DNA from 3 places in the Dorea acetigenes genome. Region 1 is predicted to be linked to each of the others. Evidence: predicted binding sites of a transcription regulator. Region 1 holds the regulator's gene; each other region holds the start of a gene.

Evidence for each region. The regulator Rex, encoded in region 1, represses fermentation and respiration genes when NADH is low (regulators of the CRP and FNR family bind a similar motif). The targets are predictions, from matches to a motif close to ATTGTTAANTANTTAACAAT.
Region 2: a site for Rex is predicted at 2,153-2,172, ahead of OCV99_RS04660 (aminoglycoside phosphotransferase family protein). Genes of this name have one in related genera too.
Region 3: a site for Rex is predicted at 2,073-2,092, ahead of rsxC (electron transport complex subunit RsxC). Genes of this name have one in related genera too.

The regions. Positions count from the first base shown of each region.
Region 1 covers NZ_JAOQJU010000002.1:143,861-151,584, forward strand. The annotation lists gene OCV99_RS03105 (NAD(P)H-hydrate dehydratase) at 1-921, opposite strand, end outside; gene OCV99_RS03110 (redox-sensing transcriptional repressor Rex) at 1,024-1,674, opposite strand; gene abc-f (ribosomal protection-like ABC-F family protein) at 1,821-3,740, shown strand; gene OCV99_RS03120 (S-layer homology domain-containing protein) at 3,795-4,502, opposite strand; gene OCV99_RS03125 (NADP-dependent isocitrate dehydrogenase) at 4,535-5,731, opposite strand; gene OCV99_RS03130 (GntR family transcriptional regulator) at 5,761-6,414, opposite strand; gene OCV99_RS03135 (beta/alpha barrel domain-containing protein) at 6,418-7,724, opposite strand, start outside.
Region 2 covers NZ_JAOQJU010000003.1:48,908-56,631, forward strand. The annotation lists gene OCV99_RS04650 (hypothetical protein) at 1-78, opposite strand, end outside; gene OCV99_RS04655 (3D domain-containing protein) at 196-1,197, shown strand; gene OCV99_RS04660 (aminoglycoside phosphotransferase family protein) at 1,273-2,028, opposite strand; gene pepV (dipeptidase PepV) at 2,435-3,829, opposite strand; gene OCV99_RS04670 (OPT/YSL family transporter) at 3,849-5,537, opposite strand; gene OCV99_RS04675 (2,5-dihydroxypyridine 5,6-dioxygenase NicX family protein) at 5,562-6,626, opposite strand; gene OCV99_RS04680 (2,5-dihydroxypyridine 5,6-dioxygenase NicX family protein) at 6,638-7,702, opposite strand.
Region 3 covers NZ_JAOQJU010000002.1:10,465-18,188, reverse strand. The annotation lists gene OCV99_RS02425 (RnfABCDGE type electron transport complex subunit D) at 1-703, opposite strand, end outside; gene rsxC (electron transport complex subunit RsxC) at 732-2,051, opposite strand; gene rpsA (30S ribosomal protein S1) at 2,164-3,258, opposite strand; gene ispH (4-hydroxy-3-methylbut-2-enyl diphosphate reductase) at 3,239-4,093, opposite strand; gene cmk ((d)CMP kinase) at 4,102-4,758, opposite strand; gene OCV99_RS02400 (YcxB family protein) at 4,770-5,375, opposite strand; gene OCV99_RS02395 (BaiN/RdsA family NAD(P)/FAD-dependent oxidoreductase) at 5,395-6,630, opposite strand; gene OCV99_RS02390 (MurR/RpiR family transcriptional regulator) at 6,634-7,554, opposite strand.

The DNA of each region.
Region 1 (7,724 bases):
CAGAAGCCCTCGTACTTCCTCTTCATCATAAGAATCATATGCCGTAATAATTGCTTCTGGCAAAAGCTGCTGCAGAATCATTCTGTTCTCTTCCACCGTATAAATCTGAACCAGCCCGGCACCTGTCCGATAAGCGGACAATGCATTCAAGTACGCAGCTCCGGCCATTCCCTTACTCCCTGCAATAATCAGCACTTTTCCATAAGTTCCTTTATGAGAATCCGGTTTTCGTTCCGGCAAGAGTTCTGAAAACAGTGAAGGCTCATAAGAAAACACAGTCTCTGCATCCTCTTCCATTTTCTCTGTGCAAATTCCAATATCGGCAATAAACACTCTTCCTGCATACTCACATCCGGGATAAAAGATAAGACCAAGTTTCCTTTTCTGGAAAGTAACCGTCAGATCCGCGCGAACAGCCGTTCCCATCACACATCCTGTATCTGCTGATATGCCAGAAGGAATATCTACAGCCACTCTCACAGCTTTAGAGCGGTTCAAAGATTCTATAATCTCGAAATATTTCCCTTCAATCGGTCTGCTGAGGCCTACACCAAATATTGCATCTACTATTACACTATATTCTTTCTCTTCATAAGTGTTGCTTATTCTTCCGCCAACTTTCTGAAATAACTGCATCTGCCTCCTGGTTTCCTCCGTACAGCTAACTTCCTTTCCGATAAAGACAAGCTCCACATCCAACTTCTTCTCCTTCAGCATCCGTGCAATGGCGAATCCGTCTCCGCCGTTATTTCCCGATCCGCATATCACGCATATTTTCGACAAGTCAATGCCTTCCGCCTCCATAATCTGTACACAACTTTCCGCCGCTCTTTCCATAAGTTCCAGCGATGGAATTCCCAACACATCAATGGTGTATCTGTCCGCCGCCTTCATCTGCCCTGCATCTGGAAAATATATCATTCTTCCACCTTCTTCGACTATTTTATGACAATGTCCGTTATACAAAACAACGTGTAAAAAAAGCCCGTTATACAGGCCTTCCATACACGCCGCAATGTCTTTTTACTTACTTTCTTTATGTTCTTCATGATACCGGCTGATATTATAAGACAGCCGCATCAGACTTTCTGATAAATGCACATTTTCAACAATCACATTTTCAGGAAGATTCAAATCAATGTGAGCAAAATTCCAAATTGCCCGAACACCATTATTCACCAGGTTATTCGCCACTTCAACTGCCTTTGTCTTGGGAATCGTCAGCACACCGATCTCTATATCATTCTCTCTGACAAACTGTTCCAATTCATCCATCATCCGAACCGGAACACCGCGGATTGATACATCTGCCAAAGTCGGATTAACATCAAAAATCCCCTTCAGAATGAAGCCTCGTTTCTCAAAATCTGCATAATTCGCTAACGCCTGTCCAAGATTACCTGCCCCGATAATAATAATATTATGATGCTGCTCCAACCCGAGTATCTTACCAATCTCCGTATACAAATATTTCACATTATATCCATATCCCTGCTGGCCAAATCCGCCAAAGTTATTCAGATCCTGTCTGATCTGAGATGCCGTAACTTTCATTCTCTTGCTCAAATCATTGGAGGAAATACGCTCCACTCCATTTTCCAACAGTTCTCCAAGATAACGATAATATCTGGGGAGTCTTCGTATCACTGCCTGAGAGATCTCTCTTTCTTCCACTAGTCTCACCTTCCCGATTACATTCTAGAGATATTATATAGAATTGTTTAATTAATGTCAAACTTTTGATAAAAATCTTTCTACTTTAGTTGTAATTTCTTTTGTTTTTTGTATAATGAAGTGGAAGAATTTACGGAGGTTATACTATGATTTTAGCTTGCCATGACATTAAAAAAGCATTTGGAGAAGAAGTTATTGTCGAACATGGCTCTTTTCATATAGAAGAACACGAAAAAGCCGCCCTGGTAGGATTAAATGGTGCAGGGAAATCCACAATCCTCAAAATGATTGTGGGGGAACTTTCCCTGGACGCCGGGACTGTTACCCTTGCCAAGGGCAAAACTCTGGGATATCTCTCCCAGCATCAGGAAGTCACAAACGGACATACCATATACGAAGAAGTAAAGACTGCAAAAGCAAATATTATTAAAATGGAAAAACAAATCCGAAGCATTGAGTTGGAATTGAAAACTCTGGCCGGTCAGGAACTGGAAAACCGCCTTGCCGCCTACCACCGTCTGACAGACCGCTTTGAACGTGAAAACGGATATGCATACGAAAGTGAGATTACAGGTGTTTTAAAAGGACTTGGCTTTCACGAATCAGAATTTAATAAATCCGTCGATACACTTTCCGGAGGTCAGAAAACACGGGTAGCGCTGGGAAAGCTGCTTCTCACAAAACCCGATGTTCTGCTTCTGGATGAACCCACCAACCACCTGGACTTAAACTCTATTGCATGGCTGGAAAATTATTTGCTTAACTATCCAGGAGCAGTTTTGATTGTATCTCATGACCGTTATTTTCTGAACAGAGTCGTCACAAAAGTTATTGAAATCGAGTCTGGAAGGCTTATGACATTCCTCGGCAACTATACTGCTTACGCCGAAAAAAAAGAACAGATCCGGAATGCAAAATTAAAAGAATATTTAAACCAACAGCAGGAAATCAAACACCAGGAAGCTGTCATCGAAAAATTACGTTCCTTCAACCGGGAAAAATCCATTAAACGAGCAGAAAGCCGGGAAAAAATGCTGAATAAAATAACGCCTGTGGAAAAACCTGCCGAAATTCACAGTGAGATTCATCTGACTTTAGAGCCCTCCTGCACCAGCGGAAACGATGTTCTGACTGTAGAACATTTAAGCAAAGCATTTTCCTCGCAAACCCTGTTTTCCGACATAAACTTTGACATCAAACGCGGCGAACATGTTGCGATTATCGGCGATAACGGAACAGGTAAAACAACGCTTCTTAAGATTTTAAACGAAGTCCTTCCCGCGGATACAGGAACCTTTACGCTGGGAACCAATGTCAAGATAGGATATTACGATCAGGAACATCATGTACTTCACATGGAGAAGACTATTTTTGAAGAAATATCAGATGCCTATCCCACTCTCACCAATACCAGAATCCGCAACATTCTGGCCGCCTTTTTATTCACCGGCGACGATGTATTCAAACAGATCTCTGATTTAAGCGGCGGAGAGCGTGGACGTGTCTCTCTGGCAAAACTAATGCTGTCAGAAGCAAATTTCCTGATTCTGGACGAGCCGACCAACCATCTGGATATTACCTCCAAAGAAATTCTGGAAAAAGCGTTGAACAATTATACCGGAACAGTACTCTTTGTATCCCATGACAGGTATTTTATTAATCAAACAGCTACCAGAATCTTGGAACTTATAAATCATAAGTTTGTAAATTATATCGGAAATTACGATTATTATTTAGAAAAGAAAGAAACCCTGACCGCTGCTTACGCCGGTGTTCCTAATGCAGAGATTTCCATTTCTGCAAAAGAAACGGTATCCGATTCTAAACTCAGCTGGCAGGAGCAGAAAGAAGCGCAGGCTAAAGAACGAAAGCGCTTAAACGATTTGAAAAAAACAGAAAACCATATCAGCGAACTGGAAGAACGGGATGCTGAGATTGACGAGCTTATGACCCGGGAAGAAATTTATACCAATTCTGTAAAATGCCAGGAGCTTTCAAAAGAAAAATCCCAAATTGCTCTGGAACTGGAAACACTCTATGAACGCTGGGAATCTTTGGCTGAATAATTAAGAAGAAACAGGGAGCAAAAACACGTACTTTCGCTCCCTGTTTCCTTTTATTTACTCACCATAACTTAAGAAGAATCTTGTCAAAATAACTGCCGTTTCCGCACGGCTGGTACTTCCTTGCGGGTCAAGCCTCGTACCGCTATCCTTTCCCGTAATGATCCCTCTGGCAACTGCCCATGACATTGCATCCTGTGCAAAAGAACTTACACTTTCTCCATCAACAAAATTACCGAAATCCGATCTTGCACTTACATCCAGCTCTGCTGTAATCGCAAGACGGTACATCATTGTAGCCATCTGTTCCCTGGTAATGTAGTCGCTCGGTCCAAAATATCCGGTATCTGAATAACCTGTAATTATATTAAGTCCATATGCTGCAAGAACAGCCCGGGTATACCATGTCCCATCCGGTACATCCGGAAAAATCTCATCATACGGAATATCCGGTTCGCCGACGGTTCTCCAGATAATCATTGCAAACTGAGCGCGCGCCAGTGGCTCATATGGGGCAAAATGCTCAGTGTCTTTTCCCATCATCAGCCCGGTTTCATACATAACATAGGCTTCCAGCGCAAACCATTCATTTTCATCTACATCGACATACGGAAAATCATAGAGTGATTCTTCCTCACTAAGCTCAATAACTTCTCCGCCTACCGCATTTACTGCTTCTTCCGTCATTTCTGCTGCGGAAACCGGCAGTACCATCATGCTGCATACCAATACAAGAGCCACAGCCCTCACTATTTTCTTTTTCACAATAATCCCCCTTTAAGTATGAAATTATATCATTACAACCTCTCTGCAATTGCTTTGATAAACGCTTCACTGTTAAGCACTGTCGGATTCTCAATCGTTGTAATCAGCGCCAGATCTTTTGTCATTTTACCATCTTCAATTGTTTCAATTGTTGCTTTCTCAAGCTTATCAGCAAATGCCATCAGTTCTTCATTGCCATCCAGCTCTCCACGTTTTCTAAGCGCTCCTGTCCATGCAAAAATGGTTGCCACTGAGTTAGTTGATGTCTCTTCCCCCTTCAGATGCTTGTAATAATGACGCTGTACGGTTCCGTGCGCCGCCTCATACTCATAATATCCGTCCGGCGATACCAGAACAGAGGTCATCATTGCCAGTGAACCGAAAGCAGAGGATACCATATCACTCATCACGTCTCCGTCGTAATTCTTACATGCCCAGATATAACCGCCCTCGGACTTCATAACGCGGGCAACTGCATCATCAATCAAAGTATAAAAATAAGTAATTCCGGCATGCTCAAACTTCTCTTTATATTCTGCATCAAAGATTTCCTGGAAAATATCTTTGAATGTATGGTCATATTTTTTAGAAATTGTATCTTTCGTTGCAAACCAAAGATCCTGTTTGGTATCCAGGGCATAATTAAAGCAGCTTCTTGCAAAGCTTTCAATAGAACGGTTGATATTATGCATTCCCTGCACAATCCCGACTCCATCAAAATTATGTACCAGCTCTCTTGTCTCTGAGCCATCCTCAGCAGTATAAACCAGCTCCACCTTTCCTGCTCCCGGAATTTTCATTTCCGATCCCTTATATACATCACCATAGGCATGTCTTGCAATAGTGATAGGCTTCTTCCAATTTTTTACGCACGGTTCAATTCCCTTTACCACAATCGGGGCGCGGAACACAGTTCCATCAAGAATCGCACGGATCGTGCCATTCGGACTCTTCCACATCTCCTTCAGGTCATATTCTGTCATACGTGCGGCATTTGGTGTGATTGTCGCGCATTTTACCGCCACCTTATACTTTTTCGTTGCATTGGCAGAATCTACCGTCACCTGATCATCCGTTGCATTCCTGTTCTCCAGACCCAAATCATAATACTCTGTATTCAACTCAATAAATGGCTCCAGAAGATTTTCTTTAATCATCTTCCAAAGGATTCTTGTCATCTCGTCTCCATCCATCTCTACGATTGGTGTCGTCATTTTAATTTTTGCCATCGCTTACACTCCTTTTTGTTTTATTTACACTACTCTTCTATATGAAGATTTTCCATAACCCTCATAATATGTTCATTCGCAAGCCGCTCTGCCAGATCTGCATCTTTGCTTTTTATCGCCTCCAAAATGTCTCTGTGTTCTGCTATAGATTTTTCGGCGCGGCTCTCTGCACCAACAGACATGGTTCTTGCCACCTGCACATATTTATGGAAATCGGATAATACATGTTCCAGTATACGGCTATTTGATGCTATATACAAGACTTTATGAAATTTTCCGTCAAGTTCTGATACTTGTTTGGCCTTCCCGCTACTTGCTTTTTTTAAATGAAATTCTGAAAGCAAAATAATTTCTTCCAATTCACTGATTTGATTTTCCGTAATATTCATGGTTGCCCACCGTGCGCAGAGCCCCTCCAGCATAGACCGGATTTTATATATATCGTGCACGTCCTTCGGTGTAATCCCTGTTACATAAGCTCCTTTATTGGGAATGATTGCTACAAGACCTTCCAGCTCCAGCTGCCGCAAAGCTTCTCTTACCGGGGTTCTGCTTACCCCCATCTCCTCGCCAATCGTAATTTCACGGAGTTCATCATGCTCTTTATAGACACCGGATAAAATATCTTCCCTTAACTTACGGAATACTTTTCCTCTGAGCGATTGATCCTGATACTCTTCCATAACTTATTTCTCCCCGGTTAACTCTATTCCAAGCTGACGGCAGGCATCATCAATAACGGCAAGCAGTTCATCATCTGTCAATACAGTAACACGCCCTTCTTCATATTCCTTGTCTACCCATGCCTTTACCATCGTTACCAGCTCTGTGTTTTTATCAACCTGCTTTCCTTCCGGCAACCGGAAATAAGTATTAATCCAATGCGCAATCCCGGCAAGTCCGGATGTATTGGATACTGCCACCAGTGGCGGCCGCTTCAAGAATTTATCCGTATCAAACACATTATATATCTCTTCATTTTTCAAAAGCCCGTCCGCATGGATCCCAGCTCTTGTCACATTAAAATTTCTCCCCACAAAAGGCGTTCTCGACGGAACACGGTAGCCAATTTCTTTCTCATAGTATTCTGCCAGATCTGTAATAACTGTGGTATCCATACCATCCAGCGTCCCTCTGAGCTGTGCATATTCAAACACCATAGCCTCCAGAGGAGTATTCCCCGTCCTCTCGCCAATTCCAAACAGGGAGCAATTTACACCACACGCCCCATAAAGCCACGCTGTCGTAGAATTGCTGACTGCTTTATAGAAATCATTGTGTCCGTGAAATTCAATCAGCTCGCTTGGAACTCCTGCATGGACACGGAGTCCGTAAATAATTCCCGGTATGGAACGCGGAATTACAGCCCCCGGATAATTGACTCCATATCCCATAGTATCGCAGACACGAATCTTAACCGGAATCTTATATTCCTCCATTAATTTCATAAGCTCCAAACAAAACGGAATTACAAAGCCATAAATATCTGATCTCGTAATGTCTTCCAGATGGCATCTCGGGCTGATTCCCTTCTCCAGACATTCTCTTATAACAGACAGATAATGATTCATACATTCCCGTCTTGTCATTTTTAATTTATAAAAAATATGATAATCAGAACAGCTTACCAGAATTCCGGTCTCTTTCATTCCAATATCTTTTACCAGCTCAAAGTCCTTCTTACTCGCACGGATCCAGCTTGTCACTTCCGGAAACTCGTATCCTCTTTCCAGGCATTTATATACAGCATCCCTGTCTTTCTTGCTGTATAAGAAAAATTCACTCTGACGTATCTTACCGTTTGGTCCTCCAAGCTTGTGAAAATAATCATATAGGGTTACAATCTGCTCTGTGCTGTATGGCGCACGGGATTGCTGGCCATCACGGAAAGTCGTATCCGTAATCCATATTTCATCCGGCATACTGTGGGGAACAATACGGTCATTAAATGCAATTTTCGGAATTTCATCATAATGGAACAGATTGCGGAACA
Region 2 (7,724 bases), on a different contig from region 1:
AAGCGACTCTTTTATCCAGGGATAGATATCTTCACGAATATTCTTCCATCTGTAATGCTCTTCTTCATACTTTTTCATAGGGCTTCCTTTCTTATCTTAAACTAATTTCACTTTTATCATATCAAAGTTTGCCAAATAAAGCAATTTGTTGTATAATAAAACGGCACTCGCTAGGAAATGAAAGGATATGTATATATGTTGAGTACAAAAATTAAGCGCATGCTGCAAACAGGCATCATCGTAACCTGTGTAGCAGCCATGGGGTGTACATGCACTCTGGTATACGCAGAACCTTCAACAGGAGAGTTAGAAAAAAAGACCTCCGAACTACAGGGTGAGTTAAATAATCTGAATAATGAGTTGAGTTCTCTGAGCGCAGAGATGGATTCCATTTCAGCCGAGATGGAAGAAGCCGCTGCCACACTTCAGGAATCTCAGCAAAAGATGGATGAAGCACAGAAAAAAGGGGAAGAACAATATGAAGCCATGAAGCTTCGGATTAAGTATATGTACGAATCCGGCAATCACTCCTTCATTGAACTATTATGTTCAGCAGATAATATGGCTGATTTTTTAAATAAGAGTGATTTCATCCAGGACATCAGTGAATATGACAGAAACATGCTTCTGGAACTTCTGGACACGCAGGAAGAGATTAAAAAGGATGGCGACGCCGTTGCAAGGCAGCACGAAGAACTGCTTGCGCTGCAGGAAGAATTGCATAACAAGCGAACTGCTTTGGAGAACCAGATTGCCTCTACATCCGGTCAGCTTGAACAGTATCAGGCACAGCTTGAGAGAGCACGGGCTGCAGAACAGCTTGTTTCCGGTCAACACTTCACCGAGGCAGAGACGCTGGCCGAGCAGATTAACAATCAAACGAATCCACCGGGAAGCGTCGGTTCCGGGCAGAGCCTTGGCGTATTCCGTATTACACACTACTGTCCCTGCTATTACTGCAGCGGCGGCTGGGGAAGCGGCACAGCTACCGGAACAGCGGCAACACCGGGACGTACCATTGCAGTAGATCCGAGTGTCATTCCTTACGGAAGCGTAGTTGTAATCAATGGACATGCTTACGTTGCGGAAGACTGCGGCGGAGCGATCAAAGGCAACCGAATCGATATTTACGTCTCTGACCATACAACGGCTCTATCTTCCGGTACTTATTATGCAGAAGTATATTTAGCAAATTAATTATGCGCAGTGCACATAGTAAAAAACCGGCGGCAAGCAAAAACTGCTTGTCTCCGGTTTTCTTTTTATTTTTTCTTATTGATAATCCATTACATCAATCCACTTCATAAGGAAATCTTTTTCTAATTCATTGTCTTTGTCTAACTGAGAAGCTGCTACAATCGGAAGCCACTGCTGTACGTACTGCTTTGCCGTATCACTCTTTTTGCAGAACATATCCATATACATATCAGCCAGCCCCTGGTCTTTCAATGCAAAAAGAAGATACGTCATTGCCGCATCTGCACTGGCATTGCCCTGCGTTGCGTGCGCCCAATCAACAACCGTCATTTTTCCGTTCTTTCCTACAATAACATTACTTGGGTTAAAATCACCGTGGCATACCTTTGTGTGCTTCGGCATACTCTCTAACCGGGTTCTTAATTCATATCTCTGGGTTGCATCCAACTCCTTCAGACCGTCAATCTGACGTGCCAGCTTATCTTTCAGCTTGTTCAGCATAGGAGCCTTTTTCCCATGGATTTTAAGCTGAAGATCCACAAAATCTGACATATATTTTTCTGCATTGGCATGATCTACCTGCATCATTTCCTCTAAAGTCTTGCCCTCCTTGTACTCAATCACAATTGACCATTTGCCATCAATCTGTGTTACTTCTTTTAATTTCGGAATATCAAGACCTGCCTCTTCTATTCTAACCGTATTCAGAGCCTCGTTGAATACCGCTGACTTCGGATGATCTTTTTCAAATACCTTCACGATACTGTCATCACATTTGTAAACTTCTTTGTAAGGACGCTTTACAATTAATTTTCCCTGATCTAATGTCATATTTTTTACCTCCTGCAACGCTTATTTTTTTAACCGTCTTTTGATATGCTTATTATACACCATGCAGGAGCATTTGAAAAGAGTTAATTGATATTTTTTTAACTTATTTTTTCGTTCACTTTTTATTGTTAATATTTTAACAATGCATTCTCCATAGCTGTCCGCTTGGCTCGTTGCCCGCGGGAATAAATCTTCCTCCCTTTTCTACTGCTTTTCTGATGATAATTCATGTTTTAATTTTGTTCATTATCGGGTCATTTCTTCGATCTGAAGTTCCGAAAATGAGATGCCTTACGGCTTAGATCCCTGCGGGCAGGAAGAAACCTGCCCGTCGATATGTAGACATAATATCACATTATAATACTCGTGCAAACACTTTTTTGTCATTGACATAAAAGCAATCCTTTTACTTTACCAACTGGTACAAGGCTTGCGCATAGATTTTTGCCGTTTTCATAAGGCTTTCTATATCTATATACTCATTTGCTTCATGTGCCAGCTCTGGTTCTCCCGGAAATACAGGGCCAAATGAAACGAAATTTTCCACATCACGGCAATACGTTCCTCCCCCAATTACAATTGGCTCTTCCCGCTGCCCGGTCATTTCATTGTATATTGTAAGAAGTGTCTGTACAAGCTCCGCCTCCTTAGGTACATAAAGAGATGGTCTTTTCTGCCAGTATTCTGCCTCAAATCCATATTTTCTACAGTTTAGTTCAATCGTTTTCCAAACCATATCCAAATCTATATGGACCGGACAGCGCACATCTATTTTTGCCTCGCATTGTCCGTCTTTCAGGTTCAATATACCAAGATTCATGCTCAGTTTTCCTGACAACTGATCCTCGCAGGCAATTCCCATATTTTTTCCTTCCCATCCGTCCGCAAACAATGCCTGCAGTGCTTCAAAATAGCGGCGTTCTTCTTCCGTAAGCGGCAGCTGACACAAAAAATCAACCATCGGAAGAATTGCATTGTCGCCCAGCCACGGTTGCATCGCATGTGCACTTACACCGCGGAACGAAAGAACCAGTCTTCCCTCTTCATATACCGGATTTTCTTTTTCCCTACAGCTCAGGAATTTCTCCCGCACACTGTCCAGTATTTCCTCTGTTCCTTTCAACCATACTTTCGCGCTGTTGGGAACTGCATTCACCACTGTGCCTGCTTCTATCCTTTCTACATGAAGCATGTTTCCTTCCGTTTCTTTCCATTCCTCCTGAATCTTAAAACGCAGGATTCCTTTCTCTGCATGAATAACCGAAAAAGACCCATCCGGTGAAAAACCCAGATCCGGCTGCTTTTCTCTCGTCAGATAATATTTTATACAGCGGTGGCCTGTCTCTTCATCGCATCCGATAATATGACACACGTGATTCCTGATCGGAAGCCCGCTCTCCTTCACCGCCTTCATGGCATAAAGCGCTGCAACCATAGGCCCTTTGTCATCCACTGCGCCTCTTCCATAAAGCTTTCCATCTTCCACCCACGGTTCAAATGGGGGGCGGCTCCACCCGTTGCCGGGTGGAACCACATCAATATGTGAAAGAATTCCTATTTCTTTTCCTGCATCCCCGAATCGGACTGACGCTGCATAACCGTCGTAGTCTCTGACTTCAAACCCCAGATTCTGCGACAAATCCATCACCTTGTCCAAGGCGGTTCTGATTTCCCGTCCAAAAGGCGCGCCTTCCTCTGCAGATTCCATATGAATCACACTGGGAACCTTTATAAGATTCTGTATTTCTTTTAATATATCCTCTTTATACTGTTCAATCAACGTATTCAATATAGCTTCCATATATTATAATACACCTCTGCTATTCTGTTGGTTTCTTCACCAACTTAAATGTATTTGTAAAGAAGGAAAACAGCGCAGAACCTGCAATCAGTCCGGCCGACAGTACATTCAGATTCTTTGTTCCTTCTTCGCCGAATATCTTCTCAATACCGAAACGTACTGCAAGGAAAATAAGTCCCGCAACGCCCGCAATTGGATTCGTAATCAACAAACCTGCCGCAAACATAATACCAATCTGCCTCTTTAATCCGCTAATTAACTGAATTACGCCTCCCAGACACGCAAATATCAGGATATAGCGCAGGACTGCCGCATCAACTCCTGCTTCTATGGTAGATTTATAAACGGTCGCTACCGGCGGAATCCGCCCTTCCATAAAATATGCTTTATAGAAAACAAATACTGCAACGATGGCAACACAAGCTCCCATAAGCTCTGCTAAATACTGCTGTTTTCTTCCTTCCAGTTCAAAGTCTTTGTTCTTTCCTTTTCCTCTCAGTATCCACCCCGTCTTCAGGTCATATCCCATATCTGCAAATGCAGGTCCTGTACATGCCGCGTATCCTGCAAGAAATGCCAGCGCTTCCGGTGGGAACCCAATGAACATTCCCAGAACCAGAAAGATAATAACCGTAGCCATTGCCGGGAAATACCCGGAATGCATTGCAGAAATACCAACCAGAATTTCAGATACCAGCGCTGCAATCATAGCATAGATTACCCAGATAATTAATTTCGGAATACTCATTTCCGCAACCAACCCACCGATAACTGCCATTACAATAGCTCCAATCGTATAAAGAATCATCCCCTTTATCAGAGCCTTGGACATATCTTCGGCAGATCTGGAAGTAACATATTCATCCGGCTGTACCTCCTCTGCCTTGACACGCTTCGCCTCAGCCTGCTTTTTCTCACCTTTTTCCTTATATTTTTTACGAATCAGAATCGCTGACTGTATCAAAGCAACCAGACCTGCGCCAACCATTACGCCCTGGGGAACATAATAAGTACCCAGCGAGAACCCAAACCAGCTCTCCCAGTAGCCATTACAGATAAGACCAATACAGAATGCTGTCAATGCAACAATATTTCCCAGTCCACAGACACCAATAATATCCATCGGAAGCCCAAAATAGGTTCCGGCAATTCCGGCAACAATGCCAGTTATTAACAGAACCGCTTTCTTACCAAGCTCTGCCGCCGCAAGAATCGTCTCTGCCGTGGCAATTCCGATAGGCCACGCCTCGTTTGCTCCCATAAGCGGTGTGTCAAACATCCAGTACATCATGGTAATGTCAATTAAAAATGCAATCACACCGCCAACTAAAATACCCGTACACATTTCCGGCCTGTCAAATACCCAGATAACGGATACACATACCATCAATACATTTCCAGCCCCAAAAGTAGCACAGGAAATCCCGGTCTCAATAATATTCTGTGTGTGGATGTTTTTAAACTGCCTTGTAAATTTCAGCGGAATCATTCCGATAATTACCGCAATCAACGCTCCGATAATGGATGAATTCGTACTAAGCCCAAACCTTACAATCAGTTCCATGCCAATGATTGCCCCTACAATAGAAGTAAGGAAGATTACGATCATAATTGCCGGGCTAAATGTTTTTGGATGCTCCATTGAACAATAATAATTTATCAATTCCTCATCATTTTTGAATTTTAATTTTCCTCTTTCTTCTGTCATATGCTTCTCTCCCTTAGAATCCAGTTAGTACCCTGCCACACCAAGCTCTCTGCAGATTTCTCTGACTCTTGGATGTTTATAAACACCATCCTCTTCAAACACTTCACCATCAAGAACAATCGTGGGCTTCAGGATTGTTCCATCCGTATGGCTTGGCGCATCCCACTTTTCAGCCAGAATAGACGCTCCCTGGCTTCCGATTCCAAATTCAATGCCTCCAAAAACTCGTTCATCTTCCACGATTCTTCCCGTTGGAGCCATCACTCCCGGATTAAATCCAAGAGAATAATGTGCTACTCGGTAAGACGCCGGATGATTATAGCTTGCCAGCCATTCACGGAAAATATCTGCGTCCCTGCCGCCTTCTACTTTCGTCACTACCCCATTTTCCACCGTTAGATATACCGGTGCTTTCAACAGTCCGATCTCTGCAGGCGGCCAAAGTGCGCCGTCAAATACCAGTTTGCCATTAATCGTAGATTCCATGCAGTTCCAACTAATCTGCCCGCACATCATATTGGACTGTCCTTTTTCAATCGCTCTTCTTCCAGAATGACGGACTTTTCTTCCCTGCATCTCACCGGTTAGATTTGTACCGTTCTTACTCAATATCTGAACCGTGTTTGCTTTTTCAATAATCTCTTTCATAGTCTCGCCCATTTTAATCACCAGATCGTAATCAACATTGGTAATGCATCTTACAATCATATCCACATCCATTCCCGTCAGGCAGGTATAACGGCAGCCACAGGATAACGCCTTCTGCCACGACAGACAATGCTGCACATTCTTGTCCGCCAGCTCAATCCACACATCAGCTTCACACGCTGCTGCCTGTATCGGTACCGGCGGGTCTATACAGGTTTCCTTTGCCGTAGAATACTCCGCTAATACCGGGATTGCGTCTACCGCATGGGCTGCTGCCGCAATTGCATTTGCCACCCGCATATCGGACGACGTATCGGCTGTAATCAGCACCGTTTCTCCGGGTTTTGCAAGCATAACATCCGCAACTAATTTCATCGCACCTTTGTATAATTCATATTTCAAATATCCATTCATTGGTTCAAATCCTAAACGAAGTTCCATCCTTCCACCTCCTAATATCCGGCCACTTTCATTCTACGGCACAATTCTCTTGCTTTTTCATCAAGATAGACTCCATTTTCTTCAAATACAACCCCATCAAAAATAAGCGTCGGTTTTAAGATTGTTCCATCCGTATGGCTTGGCGCATCCCATTTTTCACCCATAATTGCCGCTCCCTGGCTTCCAATACCAAATTCAATGCCGCCGAAAACTCGTTCATCCTCCACAATTCTTCCCGTCGGTGCCGTAACACCCGGGTTAAATCCAAGAGAATAATGCGCGAGGCGGTAGCTCGCCGGATCATTGTAAGACTCAATCCAGGATTTCATACGTGCCGCATCCTTTCCGCCTTCAATATTGGTAACCACACCATTTTCGAGCGTCAGCTTGATATTATCTTGCAGAATGCAGATATCCGCCGGCGGCCAAAGGGCTCCGTCCAGCACCAGCGTCCCGTTAATCGTGGATTCTAACGGACACCAGCTAATCTGTCCTCCTAGCATAAAAGGATATCCCTTAATCGTTCCCCGCTGTCCCGAATGGCGGACCTTTCTTCCACTCTGTCTGGCAACAAGATTGGTTCCGTTCGCACTTTTTACTTCAATTTTATCAACCTTTTCGATGGTTGCCTTCAAATATTCTCCAAATTCTATCATCGCATCATATTCCACATTTGCCACGCATCTTGTCAACATGTCCACATCAATTCCCGTCAAACACATATAGCGCACACCATTTTTAATCGCCGCCTGCCAAGACAATGTATGCTGAACCGTCTGATAAGCACATTCAAACCATACGTCTGCTTCCATTGCCGCCGCCTGTATCGGTTTTGGCGGATCAAGTAACGACACTGGCGCCGTGGGATATGTAATACATACCGGAATCGCATCCAACGCATATGCTGCTGCTGAAAAAGCCTCCATTACCCGCCTGTCGCTGGAAGTATCTCCTGTCACCAATACGTTTTCACCGGGCTTTACAAGCATAACGTCTCTTAACAGCACCATTGCTCCTTTCCAGGTCTCATACGCCAAATACTCATCTCGCGGTTCAAATCCTAATCTTAATTCCATAGTCTCTTCCTCCTTTTCTGTA
Region 3 (7,724 bases), 130 kb from region 1:
TAATATAACCGGGATCAAAAAGACCAACCTCTGCATTGGAAAACTGTCCGAAAATACCAATAAATATTACAAATGTCACGATATAAGTGCTCGGGATACGAAGATCAATTACTCCCATCAAAATCAGGAAAATTGCGCCGATTATAATCGCAATCACGGAAGTTTCTCCTATGGTTCCGGGAATCGTCCCAAGCAGCATATCCATGGAATTAATCTCTGACATAGAACCTTCTTTAATGTAGGCAAGCGGCGTCGGCCCGGTTACGCCATCATAAGCAAAACTTGTCATCTGTCCCGTAAATGAAATCAACAGGAAACATCTTGCTGCCAAAGCCGGATTCATGAAATTTTGTCCCAGTCCGCCGAACAGCTGCTTTACAACCAGGATGCCAAATACACTTCCCAAAGCACCCATCCAGAGTGGGGCGCTGGCCGGCATATTAAGTCCGAGCAAAAGTCCGGTAACTGCAGCACTGAAATCATTAATCGTAATTTTTTTATGCATTAACTTCTCATAAATATATTCTGTCAGCACAGCGGAAACTGTCGTCGTAATAAGCATCCCCAGTGCAGGCAGACCAAAATTATACACACCGAAAGCAGATGCCGGCAAAAGTGCAATCAACACATAAAGCATGATTTTACCGGAAGTCACTTTGGAACGTATATGTGGTGAAGATGAAATATTTAATAGATTCTCCACGTTAGTTCACCTCTTCCTCTCATCTGATTTATTTCTTCTTGCGGTTCGCAAGTGCAATCTTCCTCATAGAGCCAATTGCCTGTTTCAATGGACGTTTAGCCGGGCATACGTAGCTGCAGGATCCACACTCCACACATTCCAGACCATTCTGTTTCACAAACGCAGCCTCATCGTGATGTTCCGCATAGTCTGCCAGTCTTGATGGGATGATCCGGCTTGGACAGGCATCCACACAGCGCCCGCAATTGATACAGGCAGTAGGTTCCAGTTTTGCTACTTCATCTTTAGAAAAGCAAAGAATAGATGAAGATGTTTTTGTCACTGGCGTATCCAGGGTAAACATTGCAAAGCCCATCATCGGGCCGCCCGAAATCACTTTCTCCGGTTCATTCTTAAACCCTCCCGCTGCTTCAATAAGCTCCATCTGGTTCGTTCCAAACAGCACCTTAAAGTTACCGGGTTCATTTACTGCATCGCCGCTGACCGTCACAACACGCTCCATCGAAGGGATCCCCTTCGTAACTGCCTGGTAAATGTTAATGATAGTCTCCACGTTATCCACCACGCATCCTGCGTCAGCAGGCAGCATTGTCGAATTGATCGCCCTTCCGGTAACGGCGTAAATTAACTGACGCTCTGCTCCCTGAGGATATTTGGTCTTAAGCGCCATCACCTCCATACGCGGTTCATTTTGGGTCAGCTCTCTTAACTTTTCAATACAATCCGGTTTGTTGTCTTCTACCCCGAAAATGCCTTTCGCATTATCAAACAAAGAAAGTATTACTTTCATGCCGCCTACAAGAAGCTCCGGATCCTCCAGCATCCTTCTGTAATCGGCGGTTATGTAGGGTTCACACTCCGCGCAATTTGCAATAACAAAATCAATTTTGTCCGGCTCCTTCGGAGACAACTTTACTCTGGTGGGGAATCCGGCTCCGCCCATTCCGACAATCCCTGCTTCTCCAATAGCATTCAGGATTTCCTCTTTTGTCATTTCTTCCAGCGGTTTCACAGAACCATACTCCGCCTCTTCATACATCCCGTCGTTTTCAACGACAATACAATTCACTTTTGCCCCTGTCGGACTAAAATGAGGTTCAATCGCTTTCACCGTCCCTGACACGGATGCATATATCGGAGCTGATACAAAACCTCCGGCTTCGGCAATTTTCTGGCCCTTCTTTACATGGTCGCCAACTGCAACAATCGGACTCGCAGGTGCGCCGATGTGTTGGGAAAGCGGATAAATCAAATTACCCTTTGGCTTTACTTCGACAATCGCCTTATCTTTCGCCAGACGTTTGCCATCGTCCGGGTGAATTCCACCCTTAAATGTTAACAATGCCATCCCTTTTTCCTTCCTTTCTATTTTGTTGTTTTTTTAACATTCGTCCGCACATAAAGATAGAGACTATATAATAGCCTCTATCATAATAACCTATGTCTGATTGCGCGCAATCCTATTCCGCCTCTTCGGCTTCTTCTGCGGCAGCCTGCTCGCTCTCAAGCTCAAGAGCCTTCATACTAAGGCTGATCTTTTTCTCTTCTTCATTCAGATCCACAATCTTTGCCGTAATCTCCTGTCCAACGCTCAGTACGTCGGAAGGCTTCTCTACATGTGCGCGGGAAATCTGAGATACGTGGAGCAATGCGTCTACACCCGGTGCCAATTCAACAAATGCACCAAAATCTGTCATTCTTGCAACTTTTCCTGTAATTACAGTTCCTACTGCATAATCTTCATCTGCATGCGCCCACGGATTCGTCTCCGGGAACTTCAGGCTCAGTGCAACTTTTGTATCATTAATATCTTTTACCAGAACTTTTACTTCATCACCCACATGGAAAATCTTCTTCGGATTTTCAACTCTTCCCCATGACATCTCTGAAATATGTAAAAGTCCGTCAACACCGCCCAGGTCAATAAACGCGCCAAAATCCGTCACATTCTTAACAGTACCTTCTACGGTATCTCCAACTTTCAGTCTTTCAAATAATTCTTTCTGCTTTTCTGCTCTCTCAGCAACAAGAAGCTGTCTTCTGTCTCCGATCACACGGTTTCTTCTCGGATTAAACTCGCTGATTACAAATTCAATCTCCTGTCCCTGATATTTGCTCAAATCCTTTTCGTATGTGTCTGACACAAGACTTGCCGGTATGAATACTCTGGCTTCATCTACGACAACACTCAGACCGCCGCCGAGGATCTGTGCCACAGGCGCTTTCAAAACTTCCTTATTCTCAAAAGCTTCTCTCAGTCTTTCGTTGCCCTTCTCAGCTGCAAGTCTCTTATAAGTAAGCAACACCTGACCTTCACCATCGTTGACTTTCAGGACTTTCACTGTCATTGTGTCACCAACGGACACAAGTGTAGTTAAATCTGCATTCGGCTCGCTTGTATACTCGCCTCTTGTAATGATACCGTCCGCTTTGTATCCGATATTCAGGATAATCTCATCAGGCTTTACATCAATTACAGTGCCATCTACTACTTCTCCATTCCTTATAGTCTTAAGTGAATCTTCCAACATTTGTTCAAAAGTTAATTCTGACATTATTTTGAACCTCCTCAATTATATTATTGGGCGTGGATGCCCCTGCTGTAATACCTACTGTTTCCACGGACCTTAATTGATTCATATCAAAATCGTCAAGTGTCTGTATATAGTACGTATTGTTACATGCATGATTGCATATTTCAAATAACTTCTGAGTATTTGAGCTGTGTTTGTCTCCTATCACAATCATAGCGTCCACTCTCTTTGCAATGTCTGCCGCCTCTTCCTGGCGTTCTTTTGTCGCACTGCAAATCGTATTTAAAACAATTATATCATACCCCTTTTCCGAGATAATTTCAACCAGTTCTTTGAATTTATTGTAATTATATGTCGTCTGTGCCACAACGCAGACTCTTTTGCCCGGCGGAGCAGAAAATTTCTCCGCATCTTCGGCATCTGAGATTACAGTAGCAGAGGAACCGGCCCAGCCTTTGATTCCTTCTACCTCCGGATGGCTGCCATTCCCAACGATAACAATATAAGATCCCTTCGCACTTTCTTCCATGACAATTTTATGGATTTTCTTCACAAACGGACAGGTAGCATCTACATAAGAAATCTGTTTTTCTTCCAGGTAATCACAGATATGCCTGGGAACTCCGTGGGACCGGATGATTACAGTTCCGTCTTTTATTTGTTTTAGTTCTTCTTCTGTACGCAGCACGATAATGCCCTTAGACTCCATGTCTTTAATCACTTCTTCATTGTGGATGATCGGCCCGTAAGTATAGATTTTTCCTTCTTTATTTTCTGCAAGCTGCTTATATACCGTCTCTACCGCGCGTTTTACTCCAAAGCAAAAACCCGCCGTCTTTGCAAGTATTATTTCCATGGTTCCTCCTATCTGCAAAGTTCCAGAATTGCCTGTACAACCTGAGAAATTGTCATATCAGAACTATCGACCAACACTGCATCTGTCGCCTGTCTTAGTGGCGCAATCTCCCGCTCCATATCCCTCTTATCCCTCTCAGCAATATCTGCAGCAATTTCTTCATATACACAGGGAATTCCTTTTTCTGTAAGCTCATCATATCTGCGCTTCGCCCTGGTATCTATACTTGCCGTCAAATATACCTTCACATCTGCATTCGGAAGTACATTCGTACCAATATCCCGTCCATCCATTACAACATCTTTTTCTCTCGCCAGCGTCCTCTGAACCTCCAGGAGCTTCGCCCTGACCTGAGGAATCGCAGAGCTTACAGAAGCCATATTTCCAACGGCTTCTTCCCGAAGCTTTGCCGTAATATTTCTGCCATTCAGATAAATCTGCTGAACGCCTCCTTCATAAGCAATGTTTACTTCTGCATCTTTACAGGAAGCTGCAATCTTATCGGTCTCTTCCGGCAGAATCCCTTCCTGTAAGAAATGCACTGCAAGCCCTCTGTACATGGCTCCCGTGTCCACATAGGCAAATCCCTTTTCCTTCGCTACCAGCTTTGCCACTGTACTTTTCCCGGCGCCGGCCGGTCCGTCAATTGCAATACTATATCCCATTTATATTCTCCTTATTTTGTTTTAATTTCCTCGATTCCTTTCTTAACACCCGTACATTTCTGAAGAAGGAATGTACGGAATCCATCTATATCCCCATCTGTCAGCCCTTTTTTGCTCAATCCCCAAAAACGCTTTCCAAATTCTTCGCCACGCACAATAAATGCAATCACTGTATCATTTTCCAGAATACGCTGCACATCGCTGTAAGCAGTTTCTTTCTTATTCTTTTCCACATAACTTATGCAGGAATTTTCGTAGAAATCCACTCTGACAGAAAGAGGTTTTTTATAAATTTTCAGCCGCTTTTCATACACGGTCTCAGCATCTCCCGCAGACGCCGTCAGCTCAAATTTCCTGCCTACAGTTCTTGCCAGTATTTCTGCAATTATAAACGCCAGTGCCCATCCTATAAGGAACTTGGCAAAAGCAAACACCATATGTCCTGTGCTTCCTTTAAAATAATCACTATAAAATGCCATGAACACAAAGACAAACACTCCTCCGGACGCCACAAAAATCCGGAAATTTTTAGAAACCTTTGACGCACCGTGAAGTTCCATGATGTCTGTCAGAACTTCCAATGTCTCGTCATATTTGAATTGGTACTCTGCTTTCATATATTTTTCCTCCTTTGCATTATCTGATGGCATTTCCTGCCATATAAGCGGTCGACCAGGCAATCTGAAGATTAAACCCTCCGGTCACTGCATCCAAATCCAGAATTTCTCCAATAAAATACAGATTCCTGATCAAACGGGATTCCATTGTGCCCGGATCTATTTCTTTTACATCCACTCCACCTCTGGTAATAATCGCTTCCTGAAACCCTCGCAGACCCGTAACCGTCATCTCAAGATTCTTCGTCAACGACACAAATCTTCTTCTCTCCTCCCGTGACACTTCATTCACTTTTTTCTCAGCATCAATACCACCGAGATAAATCATAACAGGAATCAGCTTTGACGGAAATAACTTTCCCAGAGAATTTTTAAATTGTTTATTTTTATTCTCTTCAAAATCCCTCAGTATCCTGTGGTCTAATTGTTCCTCTGTAAGCGCCGGCTTCAAATCAACTTTCAATGTCAGTTCCTTCTTCTGAAGCTTGTCGCCAATCACGCTGCTGGCGCTCAGGATAATCGGGCCGCTTACACCATAATGCGTAAACAGCATTTCCCCAAAATCTTCACACAACTTTTTCCTGCCGTCATAAAAACCGGCAGTGACATTCCTTAAAGATAATCCCTGAAGTATGGGAACCCAGTCTTCTCTTACCGTTAAGGGCACAAGAGCAGGAAGCAATTCGGTCACATTGTGCCCAAGCTGTCTGGCAAAGCGATGACCGTCTCCCGTAGAGCCTGTAGTCTCATAAGACAATCCCCCTGTAGCAGCCACACAGGCATCTCCATAGATTTTCTCCCCGTCTTTCAGTTCTATATATCGGAAAATCTGTTTTTCCTTCTCCGATACGATTTTTTTCACTTCACTATACAAATGGATATTGACACCAGTCCTTAACATCTCGCCTTCCAGCGCCCGAATGATGTCAGAGGAATGGTCGGACACCGGAAATACACGTCCACCTCTCTCAATCTTGGTCTTCACACCCAGCTCGTTAAAAAATGTAATTACATCCTGATTCGTAAAGCTATAGAAACTGCTGTACATAAATTTTCGGTTTCTCAATACAGCCGGGAAAAAATCTTCTGCCTCACAGGCATTTGTCAGATTACATCTCCCTTTTCCGGTGATAAAAAGCTTTTTGCCTAACTTTTCATTTTTTTCAAAAAGATGGACTTCATGTCCGTTTCTTGCTGCAAATATAGACGCTGCCATTCCCGAAGCTCCGCCGCCGACTATCAACACCTTGCTCATATCTTATTCCATGCTCCCTTCTTTTGCCGGGAATTCCATCGTATCTGTCACCATGTTCAGCTCATCTTTACTATACACTTGATACTCATCCCAAATCTGCTCCAATGTCTCAAGAGTCGTGACAACTTCGTCTTGTTTTTTCATACAGAGAGCAACAACCAGGGCATTTACTACACTCAAAGGCGCTACCAGGGAATCTACAATAGATGCCATATCGCTTCTTGCAATTAGATTGCAGGCAGAATATAAAGTCATCGGCGAATGTACGCTATCCGTCAGCGTAATCACCTTTGCGTTCCGATTGCTTGCAAATTCCAGCGCTTTTAGTGTCCGCATAGAATAACGCGGAAAACTAATTCCCACAATCACATCTTCTTTCCCAATCCGAATAAGCTGTTCAAATATCTCGCTGGAACTATTTGAATTTACTGCTGTCACATTCTCACACACCAGATTCAGATAATGGCTCAGGAAACTTGCAAGAGGAGCACAGCTTCTAATTCCAATCACATAGATTCTCTTTGCATTCAGCAGCATATCCACTGCCTGTTCAAATGCCCCGTGGTCAATATTTGCCATGGTTAATTTGATTTTTTCGATATCAGCCTGAAGAACTGAGGTAAGAATTTCTCCCTGACTGATTCTTCCATATGTCACTTCCATCCTCTGGATCGAATTAAGCTTTGTGCGCACCAGTTCTTCCAACGCCTTCTGAAATGCAGGATAGCCGGAATATCCCAGCGATGTTGCGAATCGGACAACGGTCGACTCGCTGACCCCTACTTCCTCTCCCATCCTTGCTGCCGTCATAAAAGCTGCTTTATCATAAGCTTCTCTGATATAATCCGCCAGCTTCTTCTGACCCTTGCTGAACTTTGAATATTTTTCTTCTATCTTTTGTAGCAATTCATTCTTTGTTCCCATTTTACCGGTTCCTCTGTTATTATCTGTATATCGATCCACATCTTTGTTTTATGTCGGACTGTAATTTATAGATTAGCATCCGCAAAACAAAAAGTCCATCATTTTCTTCATTTTACTTTTAAATCTCAGCGCAAAAACGGGGAAACGTAAAACTACGCTTCCCCGTATCA